DNA from 4 places in the Colwellia sp. Arc7-D genome. Region 1 is predicted to be linked to each of the others. Evidence: predicted binding sites of a transcription regulator. Region 1 holds the regulator's gene; each other region holds the start of a gene.
The links. The regulator sigma-54, encoded in region 1, starts transcription at its own class of promoters, with help from an activator protein. The targets are predictions, from matches to a motif close to GTTGGCACGNNNNTNGNNT.

Region 2: DBO93_RS00400 (PEP-CTERM sorting domain-containing protein) is a predicted target of sigma-54. The motif match lies at 2,424-2,442, and genes of this name have one in related genera.
Region 3: DBO93_RS18415 (DUF1328 domain-containing protein) is a predicted target of sigma-54. The motif match lies at 2,760-2,778, and genes of this name have one in related genera.
Region 4: DBO93_RS16255 (P-II family nitrogen regulator) is a predicted target of sigma-54. The motif match lies at 2,736-2,754, and genes of this name have one in related genera.

What each region holds. Positions count from the first base shown of each region.
Region 1 covers NZ_CP028924.1:3,892,685-3,896,448, forward strand. The annotation lists gene lptB (LPS export ABC transporter ATP-binding protein) at 1-205, shown strand, start outside; gene DBO93_RS16875 (RNA polymerase factor sigma-54) at 266-1,771, shown strand; gene hpf (ribosome hibernation promoting factor) at 1,807-2,094, shown strand; gene ptsN (PTS IIA-like nitrogen regulatory protein PtsN) at 2,124-2,576, shown strand; gene rapZ (RNase adapter RapZ) at 2,583-3,437, shown strand; gene DBO93_RS16895 (HPr family phosphocarrier protein) at 3,444-3,722, shown strand.
Region 2 covers NZ_CP028924.1:97,703-101,466, reverse strand. The annotation lists gene DBO93_RS00405 (diguanylate cyclase) at 1-873, shown strand, start outside; gene DBO93_RS00400 (PEP-CTERM sorting domain-containing protein) at 1,558-2,334, opposite strand; gene DBO93_RS00395 (nuclear transport factor 2 family protein) at 3,502-3,764, opposite strand, start outside.
Region 3 covers NZ_CP028924.1:4,231,517-4,235,280, forward strand. The annotation lists gene DBO93_RS18400 (hypothetical protein) at 1-934, opposite strand, end outside; partial or broken gene DBO93_RS18800 (DUF1328 domain-containing protein) at 1,877-2,032, opposite strand; gene DBO93_RS18410 (hypothetical protein) at 2,279-2,527, opposite strand; gene DBO93_RS18415 (DUF1328 domain-containing protein) at 2,538-2,714, opposite strand; gene DBO93_RS18420 (TonB-dependent receptor) at 3,194-3,764, opposite strand, start outside.
Region 4 covers NZ_CP028924.1:3,775,309-3,779,072, reverse strand. The annotation lists gene DBO93_RS16275 (DUF3581 family protein) at 1-11, opposite strand, end outside; gene DBO93_RS16270 (GIY-YIG nuclease family protein) at 143-415, opposite strand; gene DBO93_RS16265 (DUF2797 domain-containing protein) at 555-1,388, shown strand; gene DBO93_RS16260 (HDOD domain-containing protein) at 1,489-2,337, shown strand; gene DBO93_RS16255 (P-II family nitrogen regulator) at 2,789-3,127, shown strand; gene DBO93_RS16250 (ammonium transporter) at 3,137-3,764, shown strand, end outside.

The sequences.
Region 1 (3,764 bases):
TGATATAAAAAAAATTATCCTACACTTAAAAGAACGTGGCATAGGTATCTTAATTACCGACCATAATGTACGTGAAACCCTCGATGTCTGTGAGCATGCCTATATTGTTAGTCACGGCGAGCTTATTGCCGAAGGTAACTCTACTGAAATACTTGCAAATCAACACGTAAGAGATGTATACCTTGGTGAACAATTCACGCTATAGTGAATAACAGACTTACTCGGTAACATACTAATGTACTTGAACAGGGAAAAGAAAACGTAAATGCGTCCTACTCTGCAACTCCGTATCGGACAACAATTAACGATGACCCCGCAATTGCAGCAGGCTATCAAGCTGTTGCAATTATCGACCTTGGATTTACAACAAGAAATTCAAGAAGCTCTTGAAAGTAACCCTTTACTTGAAGTTGATGAATCTCCCGACAACAATTCAGAAAACACCCCTGACAATTTAGAAGAAGCATACTCCGCTGGTATTGGCGATAGCGTAGAAATATCCTCAGATGGCAGCGAAGATTCTGTACCGACTATTGATGAAATAAGCTCATCAGAAGGCCTAGCAAAAACTGACATACCCGAAGAATTAAATAGTGATACAACCTGGGATGACAACTTTAGTGCCAGTGCGAGCAGTGGCGGTGTTGGTCATGCATCAGAAGATTATACCTATCAGGGTGAAACAAAAGACTCCTTACAAGACCATCTTATTTGGCAAATGGAACTAACACCATTTAGCGATACCGATAGAACAATTGCTATCGCTATTATTGAAGCTATAGATGATGCCGGCTACCTAACAGTTTCTGCAGACGAGATATTAGAAAGCGTAGGCATTGATGGTGTTGAACTTGATGAAATTGAAGTAGTGCTTAAACGGATTAACGTTTTTGATCCGGTGGGCGTAGCGGCTCGTTCAATTCCAGAGTGTTTACTTATTCAGCTCAACCAATTTTCAAAAGATACGCCTTGGCTCGCTGAAAGTAAGTTAGCGGTAACCGAGCATATCGAATTATTGGGTAATCGCGATTATCGCCAATTGATGCGAAAGTTACGCATTAAAGAAGACCAATTACGTGAAGTTATTCGCTTAATACAATCATTAGACCCTCGCCCGGGCGATAGTGTTATCAAGAGTGAAGAACAGTATGTTATTCCTGACGTGTCGGTTGAAAAGAAAAATGGTCGCTGGACTGTAGAGCTAAACCCAGACACAGCACCTAAGTTATCGGTAAATCAACAATATGCTGCCATGTCTCGCTCGATGAAATCATCAGCAGACAGTCAATTTATTCGCTCGAACTTGCAAGAAGCTAAATGGTTTATCAAAAGCCTTGAAAGCAGGAACGATACCTTGTTAAAAGTGTCCAATTGTATTGTACAGCGCCAGCAGGGTTTCTTTGAACATGGCCCTGAAGCTATGCGACCTATGGTTTTAAATGATATTGCCGAAGCGGTAGATATGCACGAATCGACTATTTCTCGTGTTACTACACAAAAGTATATGCATACACCCAGAGGCATTTTTGAGCTTAAATACTTCTTCTCTAGCCATGTAAGTACTGAAAATGGTGGTGAATGCTCATCAACCGCTATTCGTGAGTTAATTAAAAAACTTGTTGCCGCCGAAATACCCGCAAAGCCATTAAGCGACAGTAAAATCGCCGATATCTTGGCCGAACAAGGCATTAAAGTAGCAAGACGCACTATTGCCAAGTATCGAGAGTCACTCTCTATACCGCCGTCAAATCAACGTAAAAGCCTATTGTAGGCAACCTTAATCACCAAAAAAGAGGAATGAAGCTTATGCAAATTAATCTTACTGGACACCATGTCGATGTTACCGACTCATTACGTGATTATGTTAATGCTAAATTTGAAAAAATAGAGCGCCACTTTGAACACATTAATAATGTACATGTGGTACTAACGGTTGAAAAATTGAACCAGATCGCTGAATCTACTGTGCATTTAACGGGCTCGGAGGTTCACGCTAAGGCTGAACATAACGATATGTATGCATCAATTGATGCATTAATTGATAAATTAGATCGCCAAATTTTGAAATACAAAGGCAAAATCAACAAGCATTAGCGCCAAGTCGCTTTAGGTTTTATAAGTTTATGAAGTTGCAAGATATCCTAACCCCGGAATGCACTATTTGTGCAGCACCGGGTTCCAGTAAAAAACGTATTCTAGAATACTTAAGTAGTCTGGCCGCTGAAAAATTGGTTGAACACGATACTTTTCAGCTACTAGAAAGCCTAGTTAAGCGCGAAAGAATGGGTTCTACCGGCATAGGAAATGGCATAGCGATACCGCATGGACGTTTAGATAATTCTACCCAACCCATTGCGGTGGTTATTACCACAGAAGAGCCGATAGATTTTGATGCGATAGATAATCGTCCTGTGGACATTTTTATTGCTTTATTTGTGCCCGAAAATGAATGCCAAAATCACCTGTGTACATTACAAAGTATCGCAAAAATTTTTCGTGAAAAACAATTTTGCAAACAAGTGCGTAAATGCCAAAGTAACCAAGAGCTGTTTCAGCTAATCCAACAGGCGAGTTAAGTCCCCATGAAGTTAATTATAGTCAGTGGTCGTTCAGGATCAGGTAAAAGTGTTGCATTACGCGTATTAGAAGATCTGGGCTACTATTGTGTAGATAATATACCGGTTAATTTGTTACCCGCTTTAATTCATACCGTCATTAATGATTATGAAAATGTTGCCGTCAGCCTAGATGTTCGAAACCTACCTGCTGACCCTAACGATGTACCCGAAATTATAGAATACTTACCTAATGCCGTAGAGCTAAGTTTACTTTATTTAGATGCCGACGATAGTGACCTAATCCGTCGTTTCAGCGAGACACGACGCTTACATCCGCTAATTAGACAAAATATAGCCTTAGACCAAGCCATAGCCTTAGAAAAAAAGCTTCTTGAACCTATCGCAAGTCGTGCACATTTATATATTAACACTAGCCAGCTATCACCACATCAGCTAGCCGACTTAGTTAGAGAGCGTATACTAGGTAAAAAATCGGGTTCTATGGTGGTTGTTTTTGAATCTTTTGGCTTTAAACATGGCGTACCACAAGATGCAGACTATGTATTTGATGCGCGATTTTTACCTAACCCATTTTGGGATAAAGAACTTAAGGGCTTCACCGGATTAGATAAACCTGTGCAAGATTTCCTTGCTAGCCAACCTATTGTGACAAAGTTTATTTGGCAAATAAATAGCTTCATGATGACCTGGTTACCGCATCTAGAACGAAATAATCGCAGTTATATTACTATAGCGGTTGGTTGTACCGGCGGTATGCATCGCTCTGTATATATCACCGAATTACTCGCAAATAATATGCGTAAAGAACGTAAAGACGTGCAGTCTCGTCATCGCGATTTACCTGTTGCCACAACGTAACTTGCTATGAGCACACAAGCCAGCCGTTATGTTCTCATCATCAACAAGCTTGGGCTTCATGCCCGAGCGGCTTCTAAACTCGCACAATTAAGTCAAAAGTTTACCGCAAAAGTCACCATTGAATTAGACGAAAATCATGCCGACGCCAACAGTATTATGGGCATAATGCTGCTTGCAGGTGCACAAGGTAAAACCGTTAAGGTAATTGCTACGGGTGAAGACGCTGAATTAGCACTCGAAGAAATTTGCCAACTTTTCAGCAACAAATTTGATGAAGCCGAGTAGCAAAACTCATATTTATTGTCGGCACCGTTAAGTCAATAAAAA
Region 2 (3,764 bases), 510 kb from region 1:
AAAATATTCTCAACCCTTTTTCAATTATCACCTGTTGGTATGGCAGTAGTTGATGCCAACACAGGCAAGTTCCTGGAAGTAAACGATTCCATTTTAAAATCTACAGGTTACGCAAAACAGGAATTTATTAATTTAAGCTACTGGGATATTACGCCAAGAGAATATGAAGCGCAGGAACAACAGCAACTTAAAGACTTGGAAGCAACTGGACGTTTTGGTCCAAATCAAAAAGAATATATACGAAAAGATGGTACAAAATATCCGATCAGTATCAGTGGTGTTGCATTAACAGATATTGATGGTAAACAAGTTGTTTTAGGTATTATTGAAGATATTACTAAACAAAAAGCATATGAACATAAATTAGAACATTTCGCCTTATATGACCCTTTAACTAATTTACCCAACCGCCGTCTATTATCAGAAAACTTGCAGAAATCATTGGCTCAATGTAAACGAAACAAAAAGTTACTCGCCTTACTTATGCTTGATTTAGACAAGTTCAAACCTGTAAATGATACCTTTGGACATTGTATAGGTGATAAATTATTAATAGAGATTGCACAACGTATTAAAGGTATTATTCACCGAGAAGTTGACACGGTTGCACGCCTAGGTGGTGATGAGTTTGTCATCATACTTCCTCAGATCAGCCAAACTGAAGATGCCATCAAACTTGCAGAAAAGATTTGCAACGCACTTAATCAGCCATTCTGTATTGAAAAAAATAACATCACCATTTCAGCAAGTATTGGAATAGCGATGTTTCCAGCACATGGTAACAACGAAAAAACGCTAATGAAGAACGCAGATAGCGCCATGTATAAAGCCAAAAAAAATCCTGAATATAGTTTCATGTTATTTGAAGATTAATCAGGGTAGTAATGAAAACCCTGAGTCGTTTATCATCGCTTTTTAGTTTATTTAAATTAAGAGCCTCAAAAAAACACCCACTTCGTTCCAAAATAAAATCATCCTCTACTCGTTGGTTAGTACGCTTATAAATTTAAACGTATCAATGACCCCTTCTGTGGATTAGCTGCCTATCAGCAGTGGTTAGAAATTAATGACTATTACGTAATACACCTTAATCTCATTGCTAATGTCCAGTAACATAAAACAGTTATGTGGATCTTCAAATAAAGTAAAAATTCTTGTTCGATAGTTTTAAGGGCTATAGCTAGATAAGGATAAATCAGTTTAAACTTTCACATCAAAAATCATGAGAAAACTATAACAATCGTCACAAACCACCAAAAATAAAGACAAGTAAGTGCGCAAAGCGGAAACGAGCGGTGATGATCACATACCTTTCGTTTATCTCCTAAGCTGACGTTTTGTGAAAATTAATATTTTCTTAAAAACACTAAAATTGTCACTCGTAGTGTTGATATCTAATGTGTATTGTATGAGGGCTTTTCTCAGATGGTATAGCAAAGGATATTAATTCCATGGTGGTGCTTTAGTGAACAAATCACTTCTCTTACCAATGAGAATAAACAAAAAAACACCAATCATTACAATTGATGTTTTCTAGGAGATAACTTAAAAACTAAATTAAGATATTTTCTTAAAACGACGTGACATTAGGCCCATCATGCCAAGTGCGAAAATTGCAAGGGTTGATGGTTCTGGAACATCGGTTATGATACTACCATTTATGATTTTGGCTTCTTGGATTCCTAATGAAACAGCATCGTTAGGGAAACTTGTATGTGTTTCTAATACTGTAAACGTAGGATCCCATGAAGTAAAACGACTATGAGTTGGAAAGCCATTAATCATATTACTAGTTATGCCAATTGCTGTTCCAGCCGCTGTGGCAGTAAACCCTGTACTTTGATTTATGCCTTGCCCGTCTGCTGCGACACCTAAAGGCAACCAATCATAATACCCAGATGCACCATTGCTTGTATCTGCCCAAATATCACCGCCGCCATTAAACCAATCAGTAAATATGCTTTTATAGGTGATCAAGAAATCATCTGCCAAATTTTCTCTTACAACTAAAACATCAATTCCAGATAAATAGTTGCTGAAGTCAGTACCAGTAGCAAAACTGCTACTGTGAGTAGTAACAGTACCAAAGCCACTCAGGTTGCCAGAACTAACTAGCCCTATGTTGTAATCAGCAGCAGCTATCTCGTTAGTTGTTCCTGCACCTCGTAAATAGTTCAAAACGACATCATCATAATTGTTTTGATTACTGTGGGATAAGATATCGTGACCAGTGAGGTATATAGCCCCTGCTTGTGCTGAAGACATACCTACGAAGGTTGTTATTATGATACTACTAAAAATAGCTGATGCTTTCAGACGTTTACTTATATTCATTCATTGAAGCCTTTTTAAAAAGGCCACTCGGGATATACTGCATTCCTTTGCGGCTCGGTAAGATGGTTGTTTATTTTACAAAAGATATCAAGCAAATAATGTGCCATATAATGTAAATAAAATATAAGCAACAAATTCAGTCGCTTAGCTAACAGCAACAAGGAGGGAAATCAAAATAATGAAAAGGTGTAAATTATTCCGACACAGAACTGGTCATCAATTAGTTGATTTATTTAATAAAAAAACGTTAGTAATCAAAAATAACCAAAGAGAACAGACAATTTAGTAGCATTTAGGTATATATTTATACAAACACCTCACACTTTCCATGTGTTATAGATCTTAGGAACCAGTTACTCGTAATTTATTTTAATTCTCCGAGATTCCCTCCAATGCCAAAATATGTAAAAACACTCACACTCCTTCACTAACTTTAATTTGAAACGGTGTAGAATGAGTGAACAGACCTAAAATTGTTATTAGCCTTCTATATTTCCATTAATGTCCAAGTGACAGCAATGAAAAACTTCACCGTTAAAGTTGTTTAATTCCTGGATAAAACGATTGTGTTCTGCAACAGAACACACCTTAGCCTTGAGCTTAACAACGTCCGCTTTCATATCCTAAGTTAACGTAGAACAGAATGAATTCAAACGATAAATTAGGTCGGCTTTTTGTCATAAGTGACGGTCAAACAAACCTCCAATCAGCTTAGTTTTTTGCACTAATATTTGTTGGTGCTAATGTCCCCTTGGCGCGCTAAAGCGGAAATAAATATGTTCAAGTGTCAGGATTTTTTACAGTCCGCAAAGTGGCAATAGTGAATATATTGAAGGTTATTTCAAATAGTAAGGGCAGTCACAAACCTAATTAATATTTAAATTTTCTCATCCGGTGACGCGTTTCTAATTATTTATGGCTCCTCCACACATAAAAAAAACACCAAATATAATTAACTTTAACTTTTTTTAGAGTAAAGGCTTTACTTTTATAGAGTGGTTACTCTATAATTGCTTCGTTCTCTTTTGAGACCTGTTGTAATAATTTTGAATTCTAGCTTCCCCAAGCTTCTATACCGATGGCCAATTTAGCCATCGGTTTTTTTATGCCTAAAATTCGACATCAACCGTCTCTTGAAAAATTTATTCAGACTACCTAATCAAGCCGTTAATGCTTTTTATGCTCGTCTGCACAATGCCAAGAGACAAACTTCCATGATTTTTTATCTTTTACTAGCACATCACTACAGCGACCATGAGTAATTTTTTGATCGCCTTTTTTTGAGGTAGTACCATTAGAATAGTAATAATGAGCAACGGCGGTGTCGCCATGTACAACAATTGCAGTTGGGCTATACTCTGCAACATTATTGATGGTTCCATCTCCAAGACTAAATTTTTCCCAGCGTTTTATTGCACTTCGAGTTCGAG
Region 3 (3,764 bases), 340 kb from region 1:
TTTCAGTGATTGCCGTTTGAGTATTTGAAGTGATGGCATCGGCAACATTAGCGGTCACCGTTTGCTCAATGACTTGCGTAGTTTGACCTGCAGCATCTAACGATACGATATTTTGCACATTACTTGATATTTGCTGAGATACTTGCGACGTGTTAGCAAATGAATTGGCGTTATCAATAGTAGGGTTTAGGGCCACATTTTCAGGTGTTATCATCGTTTCACTAGGTACAACTTCTTCAGTTTCTTCTGCTGTGCCATTTTCTGGTAAGGCTAACAAATTTGCACTTGTTGTTTGGCTAAGTGACTGACTCAAGCTTGATGCTGTATCTACTAAGGTATTGTTTACGACATTGCCTGAAAGTTGAGTGGCTACTGCTGAGCTGTTAACAAAAGAAGTAGCGCTATCAATATTTGGATTTAATGCGGCAAGTTCAGGTGTTGCTAACGCTTCGTTTGATGTGATTGCGTCAGACTCTTCTGGTACTTCACTTTCGGGTAACGTTGGAAATGCTATGCTTGTTACTTGATTAAGTGACTGAGCTAACGTTGCTGTCGCACCAGAGATAACACTGATATTTTCGCCAACATTATTTGATAGGCTATTGTTCAACTCACTATTGTTATCTAAAACGCCTGCAGTACTGATATTCGTTGCGTTACTCGAAGGCTGATCTTCATTTTCGTTCGGCGCAGACTCTGAAGCATTCGCTTCCTCACTGTTAGCCTTAGCTTGCGTATCGCTTTCAACTGAAGTATCAGATTGTGTCGACATTTGAGCTGAGTTATCAGAACTATCTACTTGCTGAGAAACTTTAGTTTCTTGGTTAACTTGGGTGTTTTGGCTAATTTCAATATCAGCGGCTTGCGCGATACTTACCCAACAACTCATACCACTTAATACCAATACTTGTGCAATTTTATTTAATTTAGTCATGTTTGCTTCCTCTAATGTCTGTTTATGTTAATGACACTGAGATAACGGCTAACGTGTGATATTTATTCCAAATTAATTTAAAAAATAGTTAAAACTAATTTTTTATTCATATATTTCAATAATTAAAAGTAAAAAATAAACCAATAAGATTTAAGAACTCAGTACCAGAAAGTATTCAACATTGAACCAGCCTTTTTAAGCTTTGATTGCTAGTTAGAAAACTTAACCAAACAAGGGGTGATGTGGTCGTTTTCATCGATGAAAACAGCAATTGTCACTCTTTTAGCTGACATTGAGGGTTTGTTGATATCAGAAGCTATATTCTTAAATGAATAACAATCTTCAAAGTAACGCAGGAGTAGTTATCAAAATGGTTAGGAACGACCAGTTAACCGAGTAAAATTTATTTTATTATTGAACGAAAAAAAGGCCTATATAGGCCTTTTTTAATTCAATTACTGTCAACCCATACTAGGACGGGTCAAACTATAATTAACAATCGTCATCTTCAGCGTCTACGCCTTCTTTAACTTCTTCACAAGCATCTTCAATGGCGTTACTTGCGTCTTTTTTCATTCCACCAAATTTATCGCTAACACTGGTTTTCATTTCATCTAACTTATGACCCGCATCGCTTGCCATTTCACTTACTTTTTCGCCAGCACCTTCAATCGCTTCACCAGCATCTTCTTTCATTTCACTTGCTTTTTCGCCCGCGGAATCAAGTGCGTTACCGGCATCTTTTTTCATTTCATTTAGTTTATCACCAGCATCTTTAGCCATATTGCCAGCACCTTTAACGGCTTCTTCAACTTTGTCACCTGCTTTTTCTGCATCTTTTTCACTACAAGCTGTTAAGCCAAACATTGCGACAAAGAAAATAAGTGTGGTTGATAATTTTTTAATAAAAGTCATGTGTTTTTCCCTAAATTTTTGGTGGTTTGTTTTACCACGAATTGTATTGATAATTAATGAGATAACCAACAATACAACGAAAATAAAAAATATAATTTTAGCAATACCCGCTGCTGCGCCAACGATACCACCAAAATCGAATATTACTGCAATAATAGCAACAACTAAAAAGTGAATGCCCAACTTAACATAATATATTTCTCAAATTAATAAGTTACAAACTACACATACATAAGCGTTTTTTGTACCAATATATGCTTTATTTATAACCTACTGAAAAATATTAACTAACGAGAGCTTCTCAATTTCATTATAGAACAGTAACTATATAAACAAGTGAAATATTTACCTACATAACTTGAATAAATGTTCAGATAGGCAATAAAAAAGGCCTATATAGGCCTTTTGATGTAATTATCGAATTAACGCTTAACAGTCTGTATCTTTAGCGTTTACACCTTCTTTTGCTTCTTCACAGGCATCTTCAATAGCATTGCCTGCATCAGTGGCCATATCGCCCATTTTATCACCTGCATCTTTCATAGCATTTCCAGCGTCATGTGCCATTTCATCTACTTTTTCACCCGCTGTTTCCGCTTTGTCGCCAGTACATGCGGCTAAACCTAATACCGCTACAAGTGTGATCATTGTTGTTGATAATTTTTTTATAAAAGTCATAATTTTTTCCTTAAATTTTTGGTGATTTACCACGGATGGCATTAGCGATTAATGAGATAACCAATAGTACAACGAAGATGAAGAATATAATTTTAGCAATACCTGCTGCTGTTCCTGCGATACCACCAAAACCAAATATTGCAGCAACGATCGCAACAACTAAAAATGTAAGTGCCCAGTTCAACATAGTATTCCCCTTGAATTAATTTAGTTTCAAACTACGTAGTACTTAATGCTTTATTCGTGCCAAACCTAACAAATAACTTAAGTCACTGTTAATAATCATTATTAATATAATTTAAAATTATTAGCTTTATAACTTTATATTATTCTATTGAAATTTTTACAGACAAGTTTGTATAACTTGCAGAGGTAGGAATCTCATCATGGTTGTTTTAATTAAAGTGGATCAGGGCTGTTGATGTGTTTTTACAACAAGATGATTATGCTGGTAGATAATGACTTTTTTATTTATTTGTATTGGTATAGTTAATATGGCATTAACAAACTAAATAGATAAAACCTTTATATAATCTATAAGTATCATCGCGACTTTACACTGATATTATAAAATTTTATTATCAATTCAGTGAATAAACCTAAAAAAAAGCCCATATAAAATGGGCTTGTTCTTACTGCATTGTGTCTTTCGTTGTTAATGACAAATTAAAAGTCGTATTTAAGCGTAATACTACTTGTTCTGCCATTAATCGTTCTTGCTCTGATAATATCATTCGCAGGAATGTTACCTTCTTCAGCTTCTGTTATACCTGTAGTGTCAAACAGATTATTAACATTTAAAGCAATGCTAAACGTGTCTGAAAGGTAATATTGAGCGAAGGCATTTACTTGCGTGTAGCCATCAAATTTAAGGATATCGTCTGCACTTTGATCACCACCATCTTGCGCATAAGCTTCTGAAGTACCTATTAAACTAAGACCCGCAGAGCCTTGCTCAAAGTTATAGCGAGTAGTAAGTGAATAAACAAAGTCAGCTTGTCTTCTTGGAGTATTTCCCACTGAAGCTGAGTTAACACCGTCTTTGGTGATTTCTGCATCAGTCCAAGTAACATTACCGCGAATGTCAAAATCACCAATGTAGTAAGCACTTTCTAACTCAAGACCATATGATTCATATACACGGTCAAAGAATTTTTGGCTTGTTGCTTCAAAATTTTGCTCTTGTGTTTCAGCAAAGAAAGCCGTCGCAAATACCGATAGTTTATCTTGGCGAAAC
Region 4 (3,764 bases), 120 kb from region 1:
TCTAAAAACATGGCTATTTACTATCACTTTAAGGTGTTGAAATCGGCGCTATTCTATCAGTATGATGGATTAAGATCGAAGTTTATTCATCTTTAACAGACAAAGCAGACCAGTAATTGTAGGGCCTTTAGAGGTTTGTTGGTTATTTATGTGAGTCACTGGAATGAGAATATTGAGACACAAGTTGCTCTTTATTTTGCTTACTCAACTGCTTAAGCTGATATTCACGACGACTTGCTTCCTGACGATTTAATTGCGGCTCAGCATAGACTAATGTGACTGGTCGACGGACACGAGTATACTTTGCTGCTTTTTTGTTGCACTCGTTGTGCTCATACAAACGTCGTTCAAGTGACGTAGTAATGCCGGCATAAAGGCTGTTGTCAGCACAGCGAAGAAAATAAACATACCACATAAATTAAGTGTCTGATCGGTGAACTATTCATGCATTTTCGCAACTTTTGTCTAGATATTCGAGGTATTATTGAATTAATGCTAGCTGCTAGAAGTCGATTTTTATATTATTACACCCTAAAAAAATAATAGGTTGAGATATGTTGCAAATAGAAGCGGGTGCTCTGCGCAAAATGCGAGCGGATTTAGACGCAGACGGTACGGTAAATTATTGTATGGTTTTAGGCGAACAAGAAGTCGAATTAAATCCACTTATTTCCAAGCACCTGACGCTAAATTTTACCGGCCATATAGATTGTCAGCACTGTGGTCGAAAAATTAAAAAGAGTTATTCTCAAGGCTATTGTTACCCTTGTATGCAAAAATTAGCACAATGCGATATGTGTATTATGAAGCCAGAAACTTGTCATTTTGAGCAAGGCACTTGTCGAGATCCGCAATGGGGAGAAAGCAATTGTATGATCCCGCATTATGTTTATTTGGCAAATACTTCAGGTTTAAAAGTCGGTATTACGCGTCATACACAAATACCTACTCGCTGGATTGATCAAGGTGCCACTCAAGCATTGCCTATCTTTAAAGTAAGTACTCGCTTACAGTCTGGTTTAGTAGAAATTGCTTTAGCGGAGTTTATCGCGGATAAAACCAATTGGCGCGCAATGCTCAAAGGTAGTGCTGAAAACATAGATCTAAAAGCAATTGCAGAAGAGCTAAAACCAAAAATAGCAGAAAAATTAGCAAGTGTTAGCCTTAAGTATGGCACTGATGCTGTCATAGCATTAGATGAAGATATTGTAGATTTACATTTTCCTGTAACGCAATATTTAACCAAAATTTCATCTTTTAACTTTGATAAAACAGCTGAGGTTTCAGGTGTTTTACTTGGTATAAAAGGGCAATATTTAATTTTTGACACCGGTGTTATTAATCTCAGGAAGTTTACCTCTTACCATGTAAGCTTGAAGGCAAGTTAATTATTTTATTTGATATTACATAGGCTAAACTAAACTTATTACTTGAGATTGTATTTATAATTGAGTTATTTGTAGCGATGAATGAGATTTTAGGATCATTATGATGAATGAAAACGACTATGCACAACAAGCCAGTGAAATATTTGTACTTTCAGATTCTTTTATCCGTATTAAAGAGCTGATCGATGATGACAATTCTACGATTGACGATATTGCTGACGTAATAATATTGGATCCTGCATTAGCAGGAACCATATTAAAACTCGCTAATAGTTCACTTTTTAGCTACCCAGGTAAAATTGACACCATATCAAAAGCTGTTTTGGTGTTAGGTATTACTGAAGTTTATAATTTGGTTATCGCCTTTTTCACTAGTCGTGCATTTAAAGCGTTAGACGTTGAACAAGACTATTTAGATGATTTTTGGTGTAAAAGTGTAGATTGCGCACTAATAGTAAAGTATCTAGGTGTTAACCTGAGAATTCCAAATGCAGAGCGCTTATTTCTTATTGGTCTTCTACATAATTTGGGTGAACTTGTTGTTCAACAAATAGCCCCTGAGAAAGCCGTAGTTGCGAACAAATTTACCGCTACTGAATTGCCGTGGGATAAACAAAAAAAGACACTTGGTTTTACCTATGCTGATTGCGCTGCAGAGCTTTTAAAACAATGGCAATTGCCTTTTAGTATTATAGAGCCTATTCGTAATCAAGATAATAGCGACTTTACTTACAGTACAGACGAAATTAAATTACTCTATTTATCAAAAAGAATTATGTTGAGTCAATTCGACTGCAGTGCGCACGATGCTGAGTTGTTATTTCCTGATAATGCTATGCAACAGTTACTTATTGACGATGAAATGCTACAAGGAACAATTAATTATTGTGATTTCGAGCGTTTGAGTATTTTATCGATTATTAACCCCAGTGCCGCTACCATTTTTTAGTGGCTAAATTACTGATGGTCATCATGTTTAAAACCTATTCAATATGATGGTCATTGCATTTCACTTTTAGACATTCGTAACGTTAAGCTGATTGATATAGGTTAGTCTGCAACCTAGTTATTTTGGCTAAACTTACCGACATTAGTTTGTTTACAGTACAAGAATAATCACTGTTAATTCATTTTTCTTTTTAAATTTAAGTATCCTATTGATTAAATTTATATCAATACGCAAGTCTTTCTTCGTTAAATTACGTTTCTCTATAAAATACTTTACGCCCCTCCATCATGGTAATAAATGTTGCACCAGTTGCTCTCAAATCAATTTGATTCGCACTATTGTGGTGCGTTTATCTTGGCATGAAAATCACTAACCTTTTGTTTTTAATTGTTATTTTTTTTGGCATAAAGCTTGATAAGGAATAGTTAATAATAATTAAGGGAAATATAACATGAAACTAGTAAGCGCAATTATAAAGCCATTCAAGCTTGATAATGTCAGAGAGGCCATTTCTGAGATAGGCATTGAAGGTTTAACTGTTAGTGAAGTTAAAGGCTTTGGTCGTCAAAAAGGTCATACCGAATTATATCGTGGTGCTGAATACCAGGTAGACTTTTTACCGAAAGTTAAACTTGAAATCGCTGTAAATGATGAGTTTGTACAACGGTTAGTTGATGCGATAGCTGAAGCGGCGCATACCGGTAAAATTGGTGATGGCAAAATATTTGTTTATGACCTTGAGCAAGCTGTACGAATTCGTACTGGTGAACAAGACATAGAAGCGATATAGGAGAAAATCATGGAACAAAATATTTTTCAACTACAGTACGCAATGGACACTTTTTATTTTCTAATTTGTGGTGCCTTAGTCATGTGGATGGCTGCTGGCTTTTCAATGTTAGAAGCCGGTTTAGTTAGAGCTAAAAACACCACAGAAATTTTGACTAAAAACGTCGCACTTTATGCTATTTCTTGCATGATGTATTTATTTGTCGGTTACGACATTATGTACGGTGGCGGCATGTTTTTATCAGGTATAGAAACGGTTGATCCTGCAAAAGTGTTGGCTGATTTCTCTACAAGAGAAGATGGTTTCACTGGCGCGGCAATATATTCAGCTGCATCAGACTTCTTTTTCCAAGTAGTTTTTGTAGCAACAGCGATGTCTATTGTGTCAGGTGCCGTTGCTGAGCGTATGAAGTTATGGGCATTTTTAGCTTTTGCGGTTGTGTTAACGGGTGTAATTTATCCAATGGAAGGTAGCTGGACTTGGGGTGGTAACGCCGTGTTTGGTTTATACACACTTTCAGAGCTTGGATTCTCAGATTTTGCTGGTTCAGGTATTGTACATATGGCCGGTGCAGCAGCAGCCTTAGCTGGTGTTTTACTGTTAGGTGCTCGTAAAGGTAAATACGGTAAAAATGGTC